3 regions of the Alteromonas sp. ABH4_453 genome follow, and region 2 is predicted to be linked to each of the others. Evidence: predicted binding sites of a transcription regulator. Region 2 holds the regulator's gene; each other region holds the start of a gene.

Evidence for each region. The regulator FliA, encoded in region 2, starts transcription of late flagellar genes. The targets are predictions, from matches to a motif close to CTAAAGNTNNNNNNNNNNNNGCCGATA.
Region 1: a site for FliA is predicted at 2,854-2,880, ahead of pomA (flagellar motor protein PomA). Genes of this name have one in related genera too.
Region 3: a site for FliA is predicted at 1,188-1,214, ahead of ACXAGV_RS18435 (DUF5610 domain-containing protein). Genes of this name have one in related genera too.

Annotation. Positions count from the first base shown of each region.
Region 1 is NZ_JBSWXP010000001.1:20,151-26,049, forward strand. Features, by position in the region: gene ACXAGV_RS00090 (class I SAM-dependent methyltransferase) at 1-1,008, shown strand, start outside; gene ACXAGV_RS00095 (flagellar motor protein MotB) at 1,113-2,042, opposite strand; gene pomA (flagellar motor protein PomA) at 2,042-2,803, opposite strand; gene xseB (exodeoxyribonuclease VII small subunit) at 3,204-3,446, shown strand; gene ACXAGV_RS00110 (farnesyl diphosphate synthase) at 3,476-4,366, shown strand; gene dxs (1-deoxy-D-xylulose-5-phosphate synthase) at 4,399-5,899, shown strand, end outside.
Region 2 is NZ_JBSWXP010000006.1:86,354-92,252, reverse strand. Features, by position in the region: gene ACXAGV_RS13040 (chemotaxis protein CheA) at 1-612, opposite strand, end outside; gene ACXAGV_RS13035 (protein phosphatase CheZ) at 625-1,380, opposite strand; gene cheY (chemotaxis response regulator CheY) at 1,415-1,798, opposite strand; gene ACXAGV_RS13025 (RNA polymerase sigma factor FliA) at 1,835-2,566, opposite strand; gene ACXAGV_RS13020 (MinD/ParA family protein) at 2,563-3,429, opposite strand; gene flhF (flagellar biosynthesis protein FlhF) at 3,435-4,844, opposite strand; gene flhA (flagellar biosynthesis protein FlhA) at 4,874-5,899, opposite strand, start outside.
Region 3 is NZ_JBSWXP010000010.1:164,878-170,776, reverse strand. Features, by position in the region: gene ACXAGV_RS18435 (DUF5610 domain-containing protein) at 1-1,158, opposite strand, end outside; gene trmA (tRNA (uridine(54)-C5)-methyltransferase TrmA) at 1,349-2,446, shown strand; gene fabR (HTH-type transcriptional repressor FabR) at 2,525-3,118, opposite strand; gene ACXAGV_RS18420 (acyl-CoA desaturase) at 3,459-4,586, shown strand; gene sthA (Si-specific NAD(P)(+) transhydrogenase) at 4,825-5,899, shown strand, end outside.

The DNA.
Region 1 (5,899 bases), on a different contig from region 2:
ATGGATGGGTTGTGGGACAGTGACGATGTAACAGCTGTAGTAAGGATTTTCGCGCGGAACTTACCCACCCTAGATGAGTGGGAAAATAAGTTTAAGTGGCTAACCATGCCCATCAATAAAATTCAGCATTTTGCGCGTCGAAATACGAAAGACCAAGCTAAAAAGAACATTGAAGCGCATTATGATTTGGGCAATAAGCTTTACACCCGCTTTCTCGACCCCACAATGATGTATTCATCAGCAATATACCCAGATGCAAATGCAACGCTTAACGACGCGCAGAATTACAAACTAAAAGCCATTTGTGACAAATTACAACTTTCTGAAGCAGACCACCTTTTAGAAATAGGCACTGGCTGGGGCGGCCTTGCAGTTTATGCTGCGAAACATTATGGCTGCAGTGTCACCACCACTACTATTTCAGAAGAGCAGCACGCATGGGCGAAAGATTGGATTGAACGGGAAGGACTAGAAAGTAAAATTACCTTACTTAAAAAAGATTATCGCTTGCTTGAAGGTAAATACGACAAACTCGTTTCCATTGAGATGATTGAAGCCGTGGGCAAAGAGTATTTAGGTAACTTTTTCGAAAAATGTGCTTCTCTTTTAAAAGACGACGGTCTTATGTTACTTCAGTCAATAACCATTGACGATAGACGTTATGACAGCTACTCAAACAGCGTAGACTTCATACAGAAATACATTTTCCCGGGTGGTTTTTTACCATCGCAATACCAGTTAAATGCACACCTTAAAAAGTACACGAATATGATGATCCGTGACTTACACGACATCGGTGTGGACTATGCAAAAACGCTAAACCATTGGTATGAAGCATTTATCTCGGCTAAAGATGAATTATTGAGTGATGGTTACGACGAGCGCTTTGTGCGTATGTGGACCTATTACCTCAAATATTGCGAAGGTGGCTTTCTAGAAAGAACCATTAGCACTGTACAACTTGTTATATCTAAACCTCAGTACAGAGAAGAACTAGCCAGAGTGTAGTCTGTCCGCGTTATGGAAACGTGGACAGGTTCCAAAACCAAAAAAAACGGTGCTTACATTAAGCACCGTTTTTCATGGGTAGTCACCCAATACACATACAGCTATTAATCATCTACCACTGATATGGGTTTGGATATCATTGGTTTGCCTTGGTTAATATTAATCTCCACTCGGCGATTCTTCGCTCTATCAGTCGCTGTCGTGGCATTCTCAACAATGGGATTGGTATCAGCTTTGCCTACAACAGACATACGGCTTTCATCAAAACCAGGCGCTGTCCGCATAGCTTCAGCTACCGCTACTGCTCGTTGTGATGATAAATCCCAGTTTGAGCGATATAACTCGTTAGCAATATGTTGACCATCGCTATGCCCAGAAATCTCAATTTCTCCGGGTACATCTGCTAACAGCACACCAATTTTTCGTAATACGGGCTGAAACTGAGGCTGTAAGAAAGCAGAGCCGGCGGAAAACGAACCATTTTCTCTAATTCGAATGGTAAGCTGCTGCCCCAGCGACTCCATCTCAACCGACCCGTCTAAAATTTGTTTTTCCAATTGTTGAGCCACTTTTTTCATCAATTCTGCCATTTGAGATTGGTCAGTGCTTTGTTCAGCGGATGAGGATGACTCAGTAGCCGTTTGTTGAGACTGACCGCCCCGTTGTTCGCCGCGCTGCTTTTGCCTGCCGCCGGCTGAATCCTCATTTCCCGCCTGAAATTCTAGCATTTGCTGAGTCATTTCGTTGGTTTGCTGCTGAATAGATTCAATTGGCGTGGGATCAGGCTTACCAGGTCGAAACTCCATAGCAATAACACTGGTCCCTTTAGGAATGTCTTTTACTTCAATTTTGTTTTGCACACCGAATGCAAACTTCATTGAGCCCGCTATTTGCTTAAATTTGAGCACGTCCATTTCGGAGAATGAAAGCAAAAGTACAAAAAAGCACATAAGCAAAGACATTAAGTCTGCGAAGGTTCCCATCCAGGCTGGAAGCCCCTCGGGGGGGCATTTGGGGCATTCTTCTTCGGCCATTACTCTTCCTCTGCGCTTCCACGCTTACTTGCAGCAAGATAGTTTTTCAGTACACCCTCAATAACTCGCGGGTTTTGACCGTCAGCGATGCCGACAATACCATCAAGAACAAGACTTTGATTGAGCTTCTCTTCTCCTGCCCGTACGGCCAATTTAAAAGCTATAGGCAAACAAATAACGTTGGCGAAAAAAGCTCCATAGAGCGTAGTAAGTAGTGCTACCGCCATTGCCGGGCCGATAGCTTTCGGGTCATCCATGTTTGATAGCATGGCAACCAAACCAATCAAGGTACCGATCATACCCATAGCCGGTGCAATATCGCCCATGCCTTTGAAAAATGATGCGCCGAAATCGTGTCTTTCTGACGTCATGGATATATCTTTAGCAAGTGTTTCTCTGACCACCTCTATATCATGGCCGTCAACCAACATATCTACGCCCTTTTGCATAAATTCATTGGAGATTTCCGCCTCTTCTAAGGCGAGAAAGCCACCTTTTCGCGCTGCATCTGCCATCTCTACAATTTTTTCAATAAGCTCTTCTGGCGATTCAATTTTGAACATGAAGGCTTTACCAGCGATCTTACCTGCACCGAAGAACTGACCTAAAGTAAACTGTGACAAAACAACGAACAAGGTCCCACCAAATACAATTAATATTGATTGGACGTCGATGAACATGCCTAAACTGCCGCCTAGAATCATAGCCATAACTATGAAACCAATAGCGCCCAACATACCTATGACGGTTGCTAAATCCACTCACTCTTCCCCATTTATGCGCAGACAGTGCTGTTGATGTACAGTAATTCTATCGGCAAGAGATAGAAATACTAAAACGACATTATTGAAAAATATCACATTTATTTGTTATTTATGAAGCGTGTTAATAACTCCCGCATTTCCCAATACATTTAAAAACGATGAGTTTGCCTATTCATAGAGTTCACGTTAGGCACACGCTGTCACCTCACATTTAAAAGTAATATAACTACCCAACACGAATATAGCACAGTTTCTGTTTGTCCTGTTTGCTCAACTGCGTGAAAAAAAAGCTATGTCGCAGTGATATAGGCGATATACGGACAAACCATTTGACCCTTGTGCAGCCCTCGGTTAATGTGCCCGATATATGTATTTTGGCCACTATATTGAGTGTTTTATGACGACAGAAAAAGCATCAGCGTCTTTTGAAGAAACTTTATCAGAACTAGAAGCTATCGTTAACGAAATGGAAAACGGTGATCTGCCTTTGAATAAAGCACTAGAAAAATTTGAGCGCGGAATTGCACTGTCCCGCCAAGGCCAGCAATCACTCGAAAACGCCGAACAAAAAGTAAAAATACTACTCAGTGAACAAGGCGAAGAAACCCTTCAAACTCTTCCTGAAAGTGAACAGCCGTAACTCGTTCATTTTTAACTAACAGGCAATATATGAATTTTTCTGCTTTGCATCAACAAGTTAAACAACAAACTGATGCATCTCTTCTTACGTTAATTGATGATTTACCCGATTACGCGCCACGCCTAAAAGACGCCATGCGCCACGCCTTGTTGGCTGGTGGTAAGCGCATGCGTCCCCTTTTGGTTCAGGTTGTTGGCAACACGTTAGACGTGCCCAAAAAAGACCAGATGGCCATTAGCATGGCGATTGAATGCGTACACGCCTATTCATTAGTGCACGACGATTTACCCGCCATGGACGATGACGACTTGCGTCGCGGAATGCCAACCTGCCATATCGCCTTTGACGAAGCTACGGCTATTTTAGCTGGCGACGCGCTGCAAGCCCTCGCATTCACGGTTTTAGCCGATGTGCCACTAAGTGCGTACGCCGAAACAAAGCGTGGTCAGTTATTGTCTGTGCTCGCAAAAAGTGCTGGCTACGTAGGCATGTGTGGTGGCCAGGCTATTGACCTAGCCAGTACAGGTAAAGCCATCTCGATAGAAGAACTGAAACAGCTTCACAGGCTAAAAACTGGGGCTTTGCTGAAAGCCTGTGTTGAAATGGTCGCTATTGTCAGTGAAGGCTTACTGCCACAAACTAAAACTGACTTAATGGCTTATGCCGCCGATATTGGTCTAGCTTTCCAAGTTCAAGACGACATTTTAGACGTTGAAGGCAGCAGCGAGAAATTAGGTAAACCGGCAGGGTCAGACGAAGCATTGGGTAAAAACACGTTTCCCGCCAAGCTCGGAATGGCTGGCGCTAAACAAGAATTAGAAATGCTTCATAATAATGCACTTCAAGCATTGACGCGTTTACCCTACAATACCGACAGTTTAATTGCGTTTAGCGAGCTTTTGGTGAAACGTGACCATTAGCCACGCGCCATGTTGAAAAAGATAATAAGTACATGAGTTTAGATCTCCAACATTACCCAACGCTTGCGCTTGCGCAAACACCTGAAAAATTGAGGCAACTGCCCCAGGATAAATTACGCGAGCTCTCCGATGAGTTGCGTGAGTACTTACTTAATAGCGTAAGCCAAACCAGTGGTCACTTCGCTTCCGGCTTAGGCACGGTAGAGCTTACTGTCGCGTTACATTATGTATACAACACACCTTTTGACCGTTTGTTGTGGGACGTAGGGCACCAAGCCTATCCTCATAAAATTCTTACTGGCCGTGCAGAGCGCATGAGTACCATTCGTCAAAAGAATGGCCTGCATCCTTTCCCATGGCCGCCTGAGAGCGACTATGACACCTTTGCCGTGGGCCATTCTTCCACATCGATTAGCGCCGCTTTGGGTATGGCTGTAGCAGCGGAAAAAGAAGGTAAAGACCGCAAAGTGGTGGCCGTTATCGGCGACGGTGCAATGACTGCAGGTATGGCGTTTGAAGCCCTTAACCACGCCGGCGATATCAAAAAAGACATGGTGGTTGTACTTAACGACAACGAAATGTCTATTTCTGAAAACGTGGGCGCATTAAATAGTCATCTTGCGCGCTTACTTACTGGCAATTTTTTCAACTCAATACGGGATGGCGGCAAAAAGCTGTTAAGCAATGTACCACCTATTAAAGAGTTTGCCAGCCGTGCAGAAGAGCACCTTAAAGGTATGGTGGTGCCTGGTACTATCTTTGAAGAGTTAGGCTTTAATTACATTGGTCCTATTGACGGTCACGATGTGAACGCTGTAGTCGATACCCTTCGCAATATGCGTAATTTTGAGGGCCCTCAGCTTCTACATGTTGTAACAAAGAAAGGAAAGGGCTACGCCGTTGCTGAAGAAGACCCGATCAAGTTTCACGCGGTGCCAAAATTTAATCCAGCAGATAACGCCCTGCCAAAGTCGAAGCCTTCTGCCCCTACTTACTCGGCTATTTTTGGTAAGTGGCTGTGTGATATGGCCGCGCAAGACTCGAAACTAATGGCTGTAACACCTGCCATGCGCGAAGGCTCAGGCATGGTTGAGTTTTCCCAGCGTTTTCCTGAACAATACTTCGATGTTGCCATTGCCGAACAGCATGCTGTGACCTTTGGCGCCGGTCTTGCCAAAGACGGTATGAATGCGGTTGTTGCGATTTATTCATCGTTCCTTCAGCGCGCTTACGATCAGCTTATTCACGATGTGGCAATTCAAGACTTACCGGTATTATTTGCTATAGACAGAGCGGGTATTGTGGGCGCCGATGGCCCTACCCACCAAGGGGCGTTTGATATCGCCTTCCTTCGCTGTATTCCAAATATGGTGGTTATGGCTCCTTCAGATGAAAATGAATGTCGCCAAATGCTCTATACGGGTCACAAGCTACAAAAACCAGCTGCAGTCCGCTATCCTCGTGGTGCTGGCACGGGGATTACGCCAGATGAGGCGATGGCGGAACTTGAAATAGGTAAATCACGTACCTGTC
Region 2 (5,899 bases):
GCTTTTAGCTGGTGCTGACTGCCCTGGGGCACCCGAACCATGAAGCTCATCAAGAAGAGCCTCAAACTCATCTTCGGTAATTTCGTCAATACCACCACTACTGTCATTAGCATCAGACGTTGACGGTGCTGGCTCTTCTATAACTAACTCAGGCTCTTCAGCAACCACCTCTGGCTCGGCAGCGGGCGCACTAGCGTTATCGAATATGTTTTCATCTGGAGATTCTGGGCGACTTAATTTGTGTAAGACGTCCACTAGGTGTGCATCTGCAGGCTCCAATGGTTCGCGCGCTTTTACGCGCTCGAACATTTCAACGACCACATCCGTGGCCTGCAAAATAATATCCATTAATTCAGGTGTTAGCGTTCTTTGGCCATTGCGCATTACGTCAAAAACGTTTTCTGCACCGTGACAAATTTCAACTAACTCAGTGAGAGAAAGGAAGCCAGCTCCCCCTTTTACTGTGTGATAGCCGCGGAAAATTGCATTTAGTAAATCCGCATCTTCAGGATTGTTCTCAAGATCAACGAGCTGTTCTTGTAATTGTTCAAGTATCTCTCCGGCCTCAACCAAAAAGTCCTGTAATATATCCTCGTCAACATCAAACGACATGCACCCGCTCCCCTAAAAACCTAAGCTAGACAGAAGATCATCTACATCATCTTGACCTGAAACGACATCGTCTCGTTGGTCAGCATCAATGATTGGGCCTTCCGCCTCTACACCATCAACCTTATCGGCCTTATCGCTAGATGGTTTAGTGTGTTCTGTACCGTCGCGTTCCCCAAACATGGTAAGCATGTTTACAAGACTATCTTCTACCTCTTTAACAAGGTCGATAACGCGACGAATAACCTGCCCTGTTAAGTCTTGATAGCCCTGTGCCATCAACACTTCGGTAAGCAGTTGTGTAAGTTTAGCTGATTGAGCCGAACCTTCTTCCAATAATTCGTCTAAGTCTGCGCATAAAGCCTTAAATTCACCTAGTTCGATTTGGCGATTCATAAGCTTCTTCCACTCTGGCATGACCTTTTCGATCCGCTCCGACAGCATTTCTGCTATCGGCATGCTCGCCTCAACGGCATCCATAGTAGTATTAGCAGCTTTTTCAGTTTCTTCAATTACGTAGGTAAGGCGGGATTGCGCATCAGGAATGTCATCTGTAGCTAAATTTTTGATGCGGTCGTCTATTTGAAAGTTATTCAACGCGTCGTGGAGTTGACGCGTCAATTTTCCTACTTCAGCAAACAACTCAACATTCTCTTTCATTGAGACGGCTTCAAGTAGTGCGTTAGCTGAAGTCTTATCGCCTTCTTCAAGAAAAGCGACAAGTTGTTTTGCTTCCTCTAACGATATTGGAACGTTTACATTCGTTGACATCCAGTGAACCTCATTTATCTGGTGAGCGTCTGGATCAACCTAAACGTTCGAATATTTTATCTAATTTTTCTTTTAGTGTTGCTGCTGTGAACGGTTTTACAACATAACCGTTTACACCTGCTTGCGCCGCTGCAACGATTTGCTCTTTTTTCGCTTCCGCAGTAACCATAAGCACAGGCAAATGCTTAAGCTTGTCGTCTGCTCTTATAGCGCGAAGCAAATCGATGCCCTGCATACCAGGCATATTCCAATCGGTCACAACAAAGTCGAAATCGCCCTGTTGTAACATAGGTAATGCAGTGCTTCCGTCATCCGCTTCCTGGATGTTGGCAAAACCCAAATCTTTAAGCAGGTTTTTGATGATTCGTCTCATGGTAGAAAAGTCATCGACCACGAGAATTTTCATGCTTTTGTCCAAAATAGCCTCCAGTGAGGGGTTAATTGTTATTAATCTCTATTCTTCGTCAGCTTGCCACGACTTCATTCGTGATTTGAGTTTTAACATGGCTTGACTATGAATTTGACTGACTCTCGACTCGCTTACATCAAGAACTTCGCCTATTTCTCTTAAGTTTAGTTCTTCATCGTAATAAAGTGAAAGTACAATCGCTTCTCGCTCAGGTAATGTCGTAATTGCATGGGCAAGCGCTTTTTGAAAAGCACCCTGCATTAAATCTTCTAACGGTGCGTCACTACCTCTACTTTGTTCAGTAGTAATAACATCTTCCGACACACCTAAATCTTCAATACCCACCAGCTTTCCGGCATTTACTTCATTAAGCATCTGGTGATAATCCTGCAAGCTTACGTTAAGCTTGTCAGCAATATCAGAATCTCGTGCATCGCGCCCTGTCTCGCTCTCTACTTGAGATATCGCTTCCGTTATGGCGCGGCCGTTACGGTGAACAGAACGCGGGGTCCAATCACCTTTTCGTATTTCGTCGAGCATGGCACCACGGATCCGAATTCCTGCAAAGGTTTCGAAACTTGCGCCTTTAGAGCCGTCAAAGTTTCGTGCGGCTTCTAGCAACCCAATCATGCCTGATTGAATAAGGTCATCAACAAGTACGCTGGCAGGCAGTCGCGCAATCAAATGATGCGCAATTCGCTTTACCAGAGGCGCATGTCTTTCGACTAACTGCGATTTATCTGTTTGTTGTTGATAAGCGGCTGCCTTGCTGTTCAACGCTGACTTCCTACGGCTTTTTCTGCAACTAATTGTTCAATGAAAAACTCTAAGTGTCCACCGGGCTGCGCTGGAATTGGCCACGTAAGTGCTTTACTTGCCAACTTAGTTATCGCTACTGCTGCCGGAGAGCCTGGAAAGGCGTCAACAATAGCAGTTTGCTTGCGCACCGCCTTGCGAATATTCTCGTCGAATGGCACTGTCGCCACTAATTCTAGAGCAACATCGAGAAAACGCCCTGTCACTTTGCTTAATTTGCTAAATAATTCCTGACCTTCACGCACATCGCGAACCATATTGGCTACGACTTTGAAACGAAAAACTCCGTGCTCGCGGTTAAGAATTTTTATTAGTGCGTAAGCATCTGTTAAAGATGTTGGTTCATCGCATACAACGACCATGATATCTTGTGAGGCCTTTGAAAAGCTCAATACCATGTCTGATATGCCTGCCGCGGTGTCGACGATTAGCACATCTATCTGAGAGCGTAATTCGCTAAACGCTCTGATCAAACCAGCGTGTTGCGTTGGTGAAAGCTCTGCCATTGACTGCGTGCCTGATGTGGCAGGCGCAATCTTAATGCCGTGAGGACCGGTCACTAACACTTCGTCCAACGTGCATTCTCCAGAGAGCACGTGAGATAGGTTTTTCTCAACCCTTAGCCCTAACATGACATCTACGTTGGCAAGGCCAAGGTCAGCGTCAAGAACCATTACTCGCTTACCCTGCTTCGCCATCGCGATAGCGGTGTTCAGTGTAATGTTCGTTTTACCTACGCCACCTTTACCACCAGTGACGGCGATTACTTTGATTAACCGTGATTGCTTCATTTTTCTTAAGCTACTCGCTTGATCGTCAATCATACTGCTTATGCTGTTTTAATTGCGTTGTTACTACTAGTATGATTCAAACCGTACTTTTTATAAAGCTTTGCAGCAGCGGAAACCAAAGATTTCGCTTCTGCAATCTTAATGTCTTCAGGCACTTTTTGACCATCGGTGACATAACTAACCGGTAGTTGGTATTCAACTGCTGCACTAAGCACCTCTCCCAAAGAGTAGCATTCATCTAACTTTGTGAAAATACAGCCACTTAGTTCAATATCATCATACGCCTGAATAATTCTCTGCAAAGCAGGATATTGCGTATTCGCTTGCGCTACCAAATATTTTTTTACTTTTGGCATTTGGCCGTTGTCGAACTGCTTAATTTGCTTAATTAATCGACTGTCACGTTGACTAAAACCTGCTGTATCAATCAATACTAGTCGCTTATGGCGAAGTTGGAATAATAAATCAGCCAGTTCTTCACTAGTCTGTGCTTTTCTCACCGTGCAGCCAATGATCTTTCCGTATGTCGCTAGCTGCTCATAGGCTGCAATTCTATATGTATCTATAGTGATCATTGCAACCGACTCTGCACCATATTTCTGCGCATAACGGGCTGCAAGCTTCGCAACAGTAGTTGTTTTACCGGTACCGGTTGGTCCTACCAGTGCAACAGCACCTTGTGCACTAAGTATATCGTTTCCAGTAACATTTATGCGATTAGCCAATAGGTTAAGAAGATAAACCCATGCGTCACGTTCGTTGTAGTGGGCTGGTGTATAGCTAATAAGCTGTGTTGCAAGCGCGCTACTTAAACCCATATCAGTTAATCGCGTCACTAGGTATTGATGAACAGGTTTTTGACGCTTGTTCTTCGCTTCCATTAAATCGGCAACTTGATACTGTAATACATCGCGAAGTGAAGCTAACTCTTCTTTGATTTGTGCAAGTTCTGCCGACTGAGATACCGACGTTTCGCCCATGCTTGAGGCTTGATGTTCTGGGAAAGCGTGTTGACTAACAGTATCTTCAACAGATGATTGATTTTCTATATCGTCAATAAACGCCTCTGAAAAGTCTAAGTGCGAAGCAATTTCATTAGCGTGCTTAGCGTTTGTTGTCATTGGTTGGTTAGATTGCGCGGGACTCGCTACACTATTAGTTCCACCGTGCTGCTTTTCTAACAGGGCTTTCAGGCTATCAGGCCCGTCATCACCAATGATTTCGCTTAGGCTAGGCACAGCCTTTTGACCAGGTGTTTTAGCAGCGGCTTGTGGCGCCGCCTTGGGCGTGAAAAGCTTGGCTTCAGGCTCTTTGTCGTAGGCTGCTACAAGTTCAATGCCGTCAGCGACTTTGCGATTTGACATGATCACAGCGTCACTGCCCAATTCAGCTTTAACTTGGCTTAACGCCTCACGCATATCTTTGCCGAAGAAACGTCTAATTTTCATTGCAACCTCTCCAATCACCCAGTGTCAGATTATTGACCGACCGAACTGACTATTTTTATTTGTTTGTCGTCAGGCACTTCCTGGTATGAAAGAACATGAAGCCCAACAACAGAATACTTTAAGAAGCGAGACAGAACGGGTCGCAACATGCCAGAGGTAAGGAGCACTGCAGGTTCTCCCTCTAACTCTTGCTGCTGGCTGGCTTGCTGCAATGATTTTTGCAACTTGTCTGCCAGACCTGGCTCTATGCCAGCGCCATCTTCGCCACCTGCTTGTAGTGACTGGTGCAACATCTGTTCCAACTCTGGCGCCAAGGTTATGACAGGTATCTCTTTTGCCCCCTGGGTAATTTCTTGAACGATAAGGCGCTTGAGTGCTATACGTACCGCAGACACCAGTACATCTGGGTCTTGGCTACGCGTACCGTACTCGCTAAGCGTTTGCACGATAGTACGCATATCTCGAATAGGTACGCCTTCAAAAAGCAAGGTTTGCAGCACTTTGACTACTGTACTTAATGGCAAAATATCCGGCACCAAACCTTCAACCAATTTAGGGTGCTGTTTGGCCAGCATATCCAGAAGCTGTTGGGCCTCTTCATGCCCTAGTAACTGATACGCGTTATTGGAAAGCAACTGACTTAAATGCGTGGCGACAACCGTAGCTGCATCTACAACGGTATATCCCAGGGTTTGCGCGTGCTCACGCTTATTAGGCTTTATCCATACTGCATCTAAGCCGAACGCAGGGTCTTTAGTCGCACGCCCCTCTAATTTACCGAACACTTGACCAGGGTTAATCGCAAGCTCTTCATCGTGACTAATAACTGAATCACCAATGGTTACGCCTAGCATAGCAATCGTGTAAGTATTGGGTTCAAGGTCTAAGTTATCGCGGATGTGAACAGGTGGAATAAGGAACCCCAGCTCTTGCGATAATTTTTTACGTACGCCTTTGATACGCGTTAACAACTCACCGCCTTGGGATTTATCGACAAGTGGAATTAAGCGATAGCCCACTTCCAAACCTATGGTATCAACTTGCTGAACATCATC
Region 3 (5,899 bases), on a different contig from region 2:
TAACTTACTTTCTGCGTTAGCAAAGGTATCCATCATCTTCTCTAGATATTGAGCGATTGGACTAACCACATTACCGTATTTAGCGTTGTCGCTTTTATCCTCGTTGTAGTGCTGGATATTCTCGTATGTTTTTAACACTTCGGTTTGTGTAGTCCTATTCAACTGTAACGCATAGCCAACCAACTCTTTATCGTCAAAGCCTAAACTTAGTGCCTCTTCGAACGCTTTGTCTATATCTCCGCTGTAGAAAGTATCGGCAAGATCCTGAACTTGACCGACCAAATCAGCGATCGATTCCAGCTCATCTTCATCAAGTTCGCCTTTCAATGAAAAGCTAATACCGCTTCGTTCATAGTATTGGTAAGAAGTCTGTTGTTGGTATGATGCTGAAAAATTGTTTTCGCCTTGTTCACCACTACCGCCTGATTGCTCCTGAGATGCCTGTGCCTGGAAGTTAAGTTGTTGAGAGGCTTGGAACGAGCGAAGACTTTCAAAACTAAAACTCACTTCGTCCCCATCTTTAGTTCGAATCAGCAAGCTACCGCTTTTCTCATCTGATGCAGCTACTGCGTTTAAGGATGAAAGTGATACCGCGCTCGGCTGCTGTCGACCAAATATGTCAGTTTCTAGATCATCAATACCTGTATCGATGAGATCACGACTTTTGGTTATACCTTGTTCAATCTCATCATTCATAAACCCAGCGAGATCTTTTTCTGCCATTGCGAAACCGCGGCTTACTCCATCTCTTGCTTGGCTAAAGAGCCCGGCAAGCTTTTCTTCGCTGGCACCTCCATCAGCTGCGCCGCGAATAACACTGCCTACGAACTTAAGTACATTTCGGGCTACTTTTTCAAAATCGAATAAGCCGTTTGACTTTTCTTCAAGATTTTTCTCTTTGGTTTCTTGTGGTTTTTGCCCATCTATTTCCAACGCTTGATTAATATTGCTACTTACCACGCGCAAGCCGATACTCGTTTGGCTACTTGAAACAGATACTGAAGCCGCTTGTTGCTTCGAGAACTCAGCGGCTTGCTGCAATCCATCTTGCTTCAACTGCTTTTTAAGCGCTTCATTCGGGTGAACCGTTGCCTTTTGATCCGCTTTCTGATCAACCTTTTGGTCTCCCATAAAAGCTTTTATTTGACCCACGTTCATAATTTGATCCTCACTATCCTCATTCTTATTATCGGCAAAGAATCAATATTGTTTAATTTTAATACAGCATTTTTTTCTAAAAGCTATTTAGGTAATCACGCTAATTAATAATGAAGAAGTCGGGAGCGCTTGTTGCAGTTATTTTTTAAGGGACTACAATTCGCGACCTCAACAATGAATGGAGAATTTTATGACCACCACTGAACAACAACGCTATCAAGATCAGTTAGACGAAAAAGTTAATCGTCTCGGTGCGTTGCTTTCTCCATTCAATGCCCCAGAGCTTTCAGTGTTCCCATCTCAGCCAACGCACTATCGTATGCGTGCGGAGTTTAGAGTATGGCATGAGGGTGATGACTTATTTCACATAATGTTTAATCAGGAAACAAAAGAAAAATATCGTGTGGATAGCTTTCCTCCTGCGTGTAAAGCAATAAACGATGCAATGGAACTTCTGCTTGAAGAAGTAAGACCAAACGAAACTCTAAGAAAAAAGTTATTTCAAATCGACTACCTTTCTGCACTGTCTGGCGAACTTGTTATAAGCCTTTTATACCATCGTCAATTAGATGAAGAATGGCAAGTGGCTGCAAAAGCATTACAAGCAACACTTGAGACTCACTTTCCCAAAGTAAACATCATCGGTCGCGCTAGAAAACAAAAACTCATTATCGACAACGATTTTGTGATTGAGCGTTTGCCAGTAAACGGTAGAGAATTCGTTTTCAAACATATAGAAAACAGTTTTACCCAGCCTAACGCTGAAGTGAACTGTAAAATGATTGAATGGGCTCTAGATTGTGTAAAGCCGCTCTCGGGCGATTTACTGGAAATGTATTGTGGTGCCGGCAACTTTTCACTTCCGTTAGCCCTTCACTTTGATAATGTAGTGGGTACCGAAATAGCTAAACCTTCGGTGCAGGCTGCTCAGTTTAACATTGAGCAAAATCAGCTTAATAATGTGAAGATTGTAAGACTCGCCGCTGAAGAATTCACTCAGGCTATGAAGGGCGAGCGTACGTTTAGTCGCTTAGAAGGCATTGATTTAAGCACTTATAATTTCACCACTGTATTGGTCGACCCTCCAAGAGCTGGATTAGATGAAGATTCACTTAGAATGATTCAGGATTACGATAATATTGTATATATCTCATGTAACCCCGAAACATTGGCGCAGAACCTTGAGCTTTTGAGCGAAACTCATAACGTTGTGCAGTCTGCGCTTTTCGATCAATTTCCATTCACTCATCATATTGAGGCTGGGGTTCTTCTTACACGCAAAAGCTAATTTGCGTGTAAGTAAGGAAAAATCTCACACTGAAATATAATTTGGAAGAACACTTTATACTGTAAATTCTTTTCCGCGCTAGGCTTTTTGCGTAGCGCCCACTTGAACAAAGCGAAGTTGCGCTTTCACTCTTTCGCCGATTTCACTTCTAAGCTTATCATCTGCTTCTAATGCTTCAGCTCCGGCACTAAAGACCAGTCTTACCATTGCATCGGCTTGTAACTGAGCGCAAGCGTATTCCACGCCTTGCTGTTCGATAATGTAGTCAGTAAGTTCATCAATGAAATGTTGAATTTCTCTGAATACTGCAAGTCGGTAAGCCGACGACGTACCGGTATGCTCTCGCAGTAATAATCGAAATACATTTGTATTGGCCGCGATGAACTCCATGAAGGTTTCAACAGAGGTATGAATGACGCCGCCGCCTGAAGCTATGCGCCTTCTAGCCTGACGCATAAGCTGTCGAAGCGCTAAACCCGCTTCATCCACCAACGTTAAACCCAACTCGTCCATATCTTTAAAGTGCCGATAAAAAGACGTGGGGGCAATGCCTGCTTCTCGGGCAACTTCGCGCAAGCTAATTGCCGATAAACTGCGGTTTTCGTCTAGCAGTGAAAACGCAGCATGGATGATATTCTGGCGGGTTTTTAATTTCTGTTCTTGTCGGCTCACGTTTGCACCCTGTGTTCATTAACTTTTAATGGTCTGATGATTTTTTAACTTTAGAGACTACTCTCAACGTCATCTGAATAACCATTAACGCAATCGAACCTCGTACATCAAAGACTAGCATGCATAGTCTATCTCAACATCTACTCATCAGGAAAGAGAAACAAAATCATCTCTTTAATAAACAAAGGTTAAGCAGTTTTCGTCACGTTTTATCTGTGTTTTGACTACACTTGGCTATAATTAAACTTTACACATGTAAGCAGAACTAATCTTGGTTTTGCTTGCCTGAAGCCTCGTAAAACGATAAATTAGCGAACAGTTGTAAGCCAAGTTGTATAAAATGAAAAAACCTCCTCTTATCCTTACTAATGTGCTGGTATTTATAATATCAGGCGCAATTGCATTTATAGGTGTGCCGCTTTGGGTGGCATATCAGGGTATCGATTGGACAGAAATCGGTACCGCTATATTCCTATTCTATTTCACCGGTATGTCGATAACTGCTGGGTATCATCGCTTATGGTCACATAAAACCTATGATGCCAACATTGTAGTTCGTGTCATATTAGCGATTGGTGGTGCCATGGCCCTGCAAAATAGTATTTTGCACTGGTCGTCAGATCATCGCGTTCACCATCGCCATGTAGATGACAACGACAAAGATCCCTACTCTGCAAAGAAAGGGCTTTGGTTTGCGCACATCGGCTGGATGTTACGGGAGTATCAAGCTAAGCGTTACGATGATTACAGCAACTGTAAAGATCTACAAAAAGATAGCGTTGTGATGTGGCAGCATAAATACTACTTGCCTATTGTACTCGTTGCTAACTTTGGAATTACTGGTCTGTTGGGTTATCTTAACGGCGACGTGATGGGCATGATTTTGGTAGCCGGCGTACTTCGCCTAGTGCTAGTCCACCACGTAACCTTTTTCATTAATTCCCTTGCTCACTTCTGGGGTAGTCAGCCTTATACAGATAAGAATACGGCACGTGATAATGGCGTTTTAGCATTCTTCACGTTTGGTGAGGGTTATCACAACTATCATCACATATTTGAGTACGACTACCGCAATGGCATTCGTTGGTATCAGTTTGATCCAACTAAATGGCTAATTAAAGGGCTCTCTTATGTAGGTTTAACGTCGAATCTTCGCAAAGTACCTGAAGAGCGCATCGAAAAAGCCTTGGCGGCCATGCAGCTTCAAAGGGCAAGTGAAAAAGTATCGTTACTGCCGAATGCGGAAGAAATGATGCACACAATTCAAGAAGAGTACGACTTGTTGATGCAGCGTATGAGTGAATACTACGCCACGAAAAAACGCGTGATGCGCGTTAAGCAACGCACCTTAAAGCGGAGTATTGAAGGGCTTGAGCTTGCATATAAATATAAAGAGCTGAAACACGCCTTTGCTGTTCAGAAAGAAAAATGGACACAATTGCAGAGTTTGTCGCTTCAAATGGCGTAACTATTTTCTTTACTCTTGTATTCGTAGAAAACCACATAAGCCCATGCTTATGTGGTTTTTTTTGATCTATAGTTTGAATGACACTTCAAGTAAGGTAGTTATACTGGAGTTTGGAAGATTGGGATAAAAACTTAGCTTTATTCTAAGTTCGATGTTCACGCTACATAATAAACTGAATTATGGCGGTTACTGTAATTTCAGACGCCACATCATAGAAGTAATAATACGGGAAGGTAACATGGCAACGAAGCAAAAAACAAAAGCTCCATCGTATCACTATGACGCAATAGTTATCGGCACAGGTCCTGGTGGAGAAGGTGTTGCAATGCAGCTTGCTAAAGCCGGAAAAAAAGTTGCTGTGGTGGAACGCTACGAAGCAGTAGGAGGTGGGTGTACCCATTGGGGCACTATTCCGTCGAAGGCGCTTCGACACTCTGTCAGTCGTCTAATTGAATATAATTCATCTCCCTTGTTTGCCGACAACCACCTAAGCAAAAGCCTGACTTTTTCTGACATTATGCGTCATGCTAGCGGTGTTGTTAAAAGCCAAACGCGACTTCGTTCTTCTTTTTATGACAGAAACCGCGTTACGCTTTTTCACGGCGAAGCCAGTTTTGTAGATGCGCATACGTTAGAGATCACCCGGAAAGATGGCTCAAAAGATACTGTCACTGCGGGCCAAATTGCTATAGCAACCGGTTCGAGGCCTTACTGCCCGAAAGATATCGATTTCACCCACCCACGAATTTATAACTCAGATACGATCTTGTCATTAGATCACGATCCTAAATCAATCATCATTTATGGTGCTGGAGTAATTGGGTCAGAATATGCCAGTATCTTCCGAGGACTAGGTGTAAAAGTAGACCTCGTTAATATGCGCGATCGCTTACTTTCATTTCTTGACGACGAGATATCTGATGCGCTTAGCTACCATTTATGGAATAACGGCGTGCTTATTCGCCACAACGAAACTTATTCTTCGGTTGAGGCCACCGATGACTCGGTAATTTTGAACCTAGAGTCAGGCAAGCGTATGCGGGCGGATTGCTTACTGTTTGCTAATGGTCGCACAGGTAATACTGATACACTTAAACTCGAAAACATTGGTTTGAAAGCTGATGGCAGAGGCCAGCTTAGAGTAAACGAGAATTATCAGACTGACGTAGACAATATCTTTGCAGTTGGCGATGTGATTGGTTATCCAAGCTTAGCATCAGCAGCTTATAATCAAGGGCGCTTTGCTGCAGAAGCCATGCTGGGTATTAAAACACACTCTGCATTGGTAGAGGATATTCCGTCTGGTATATACA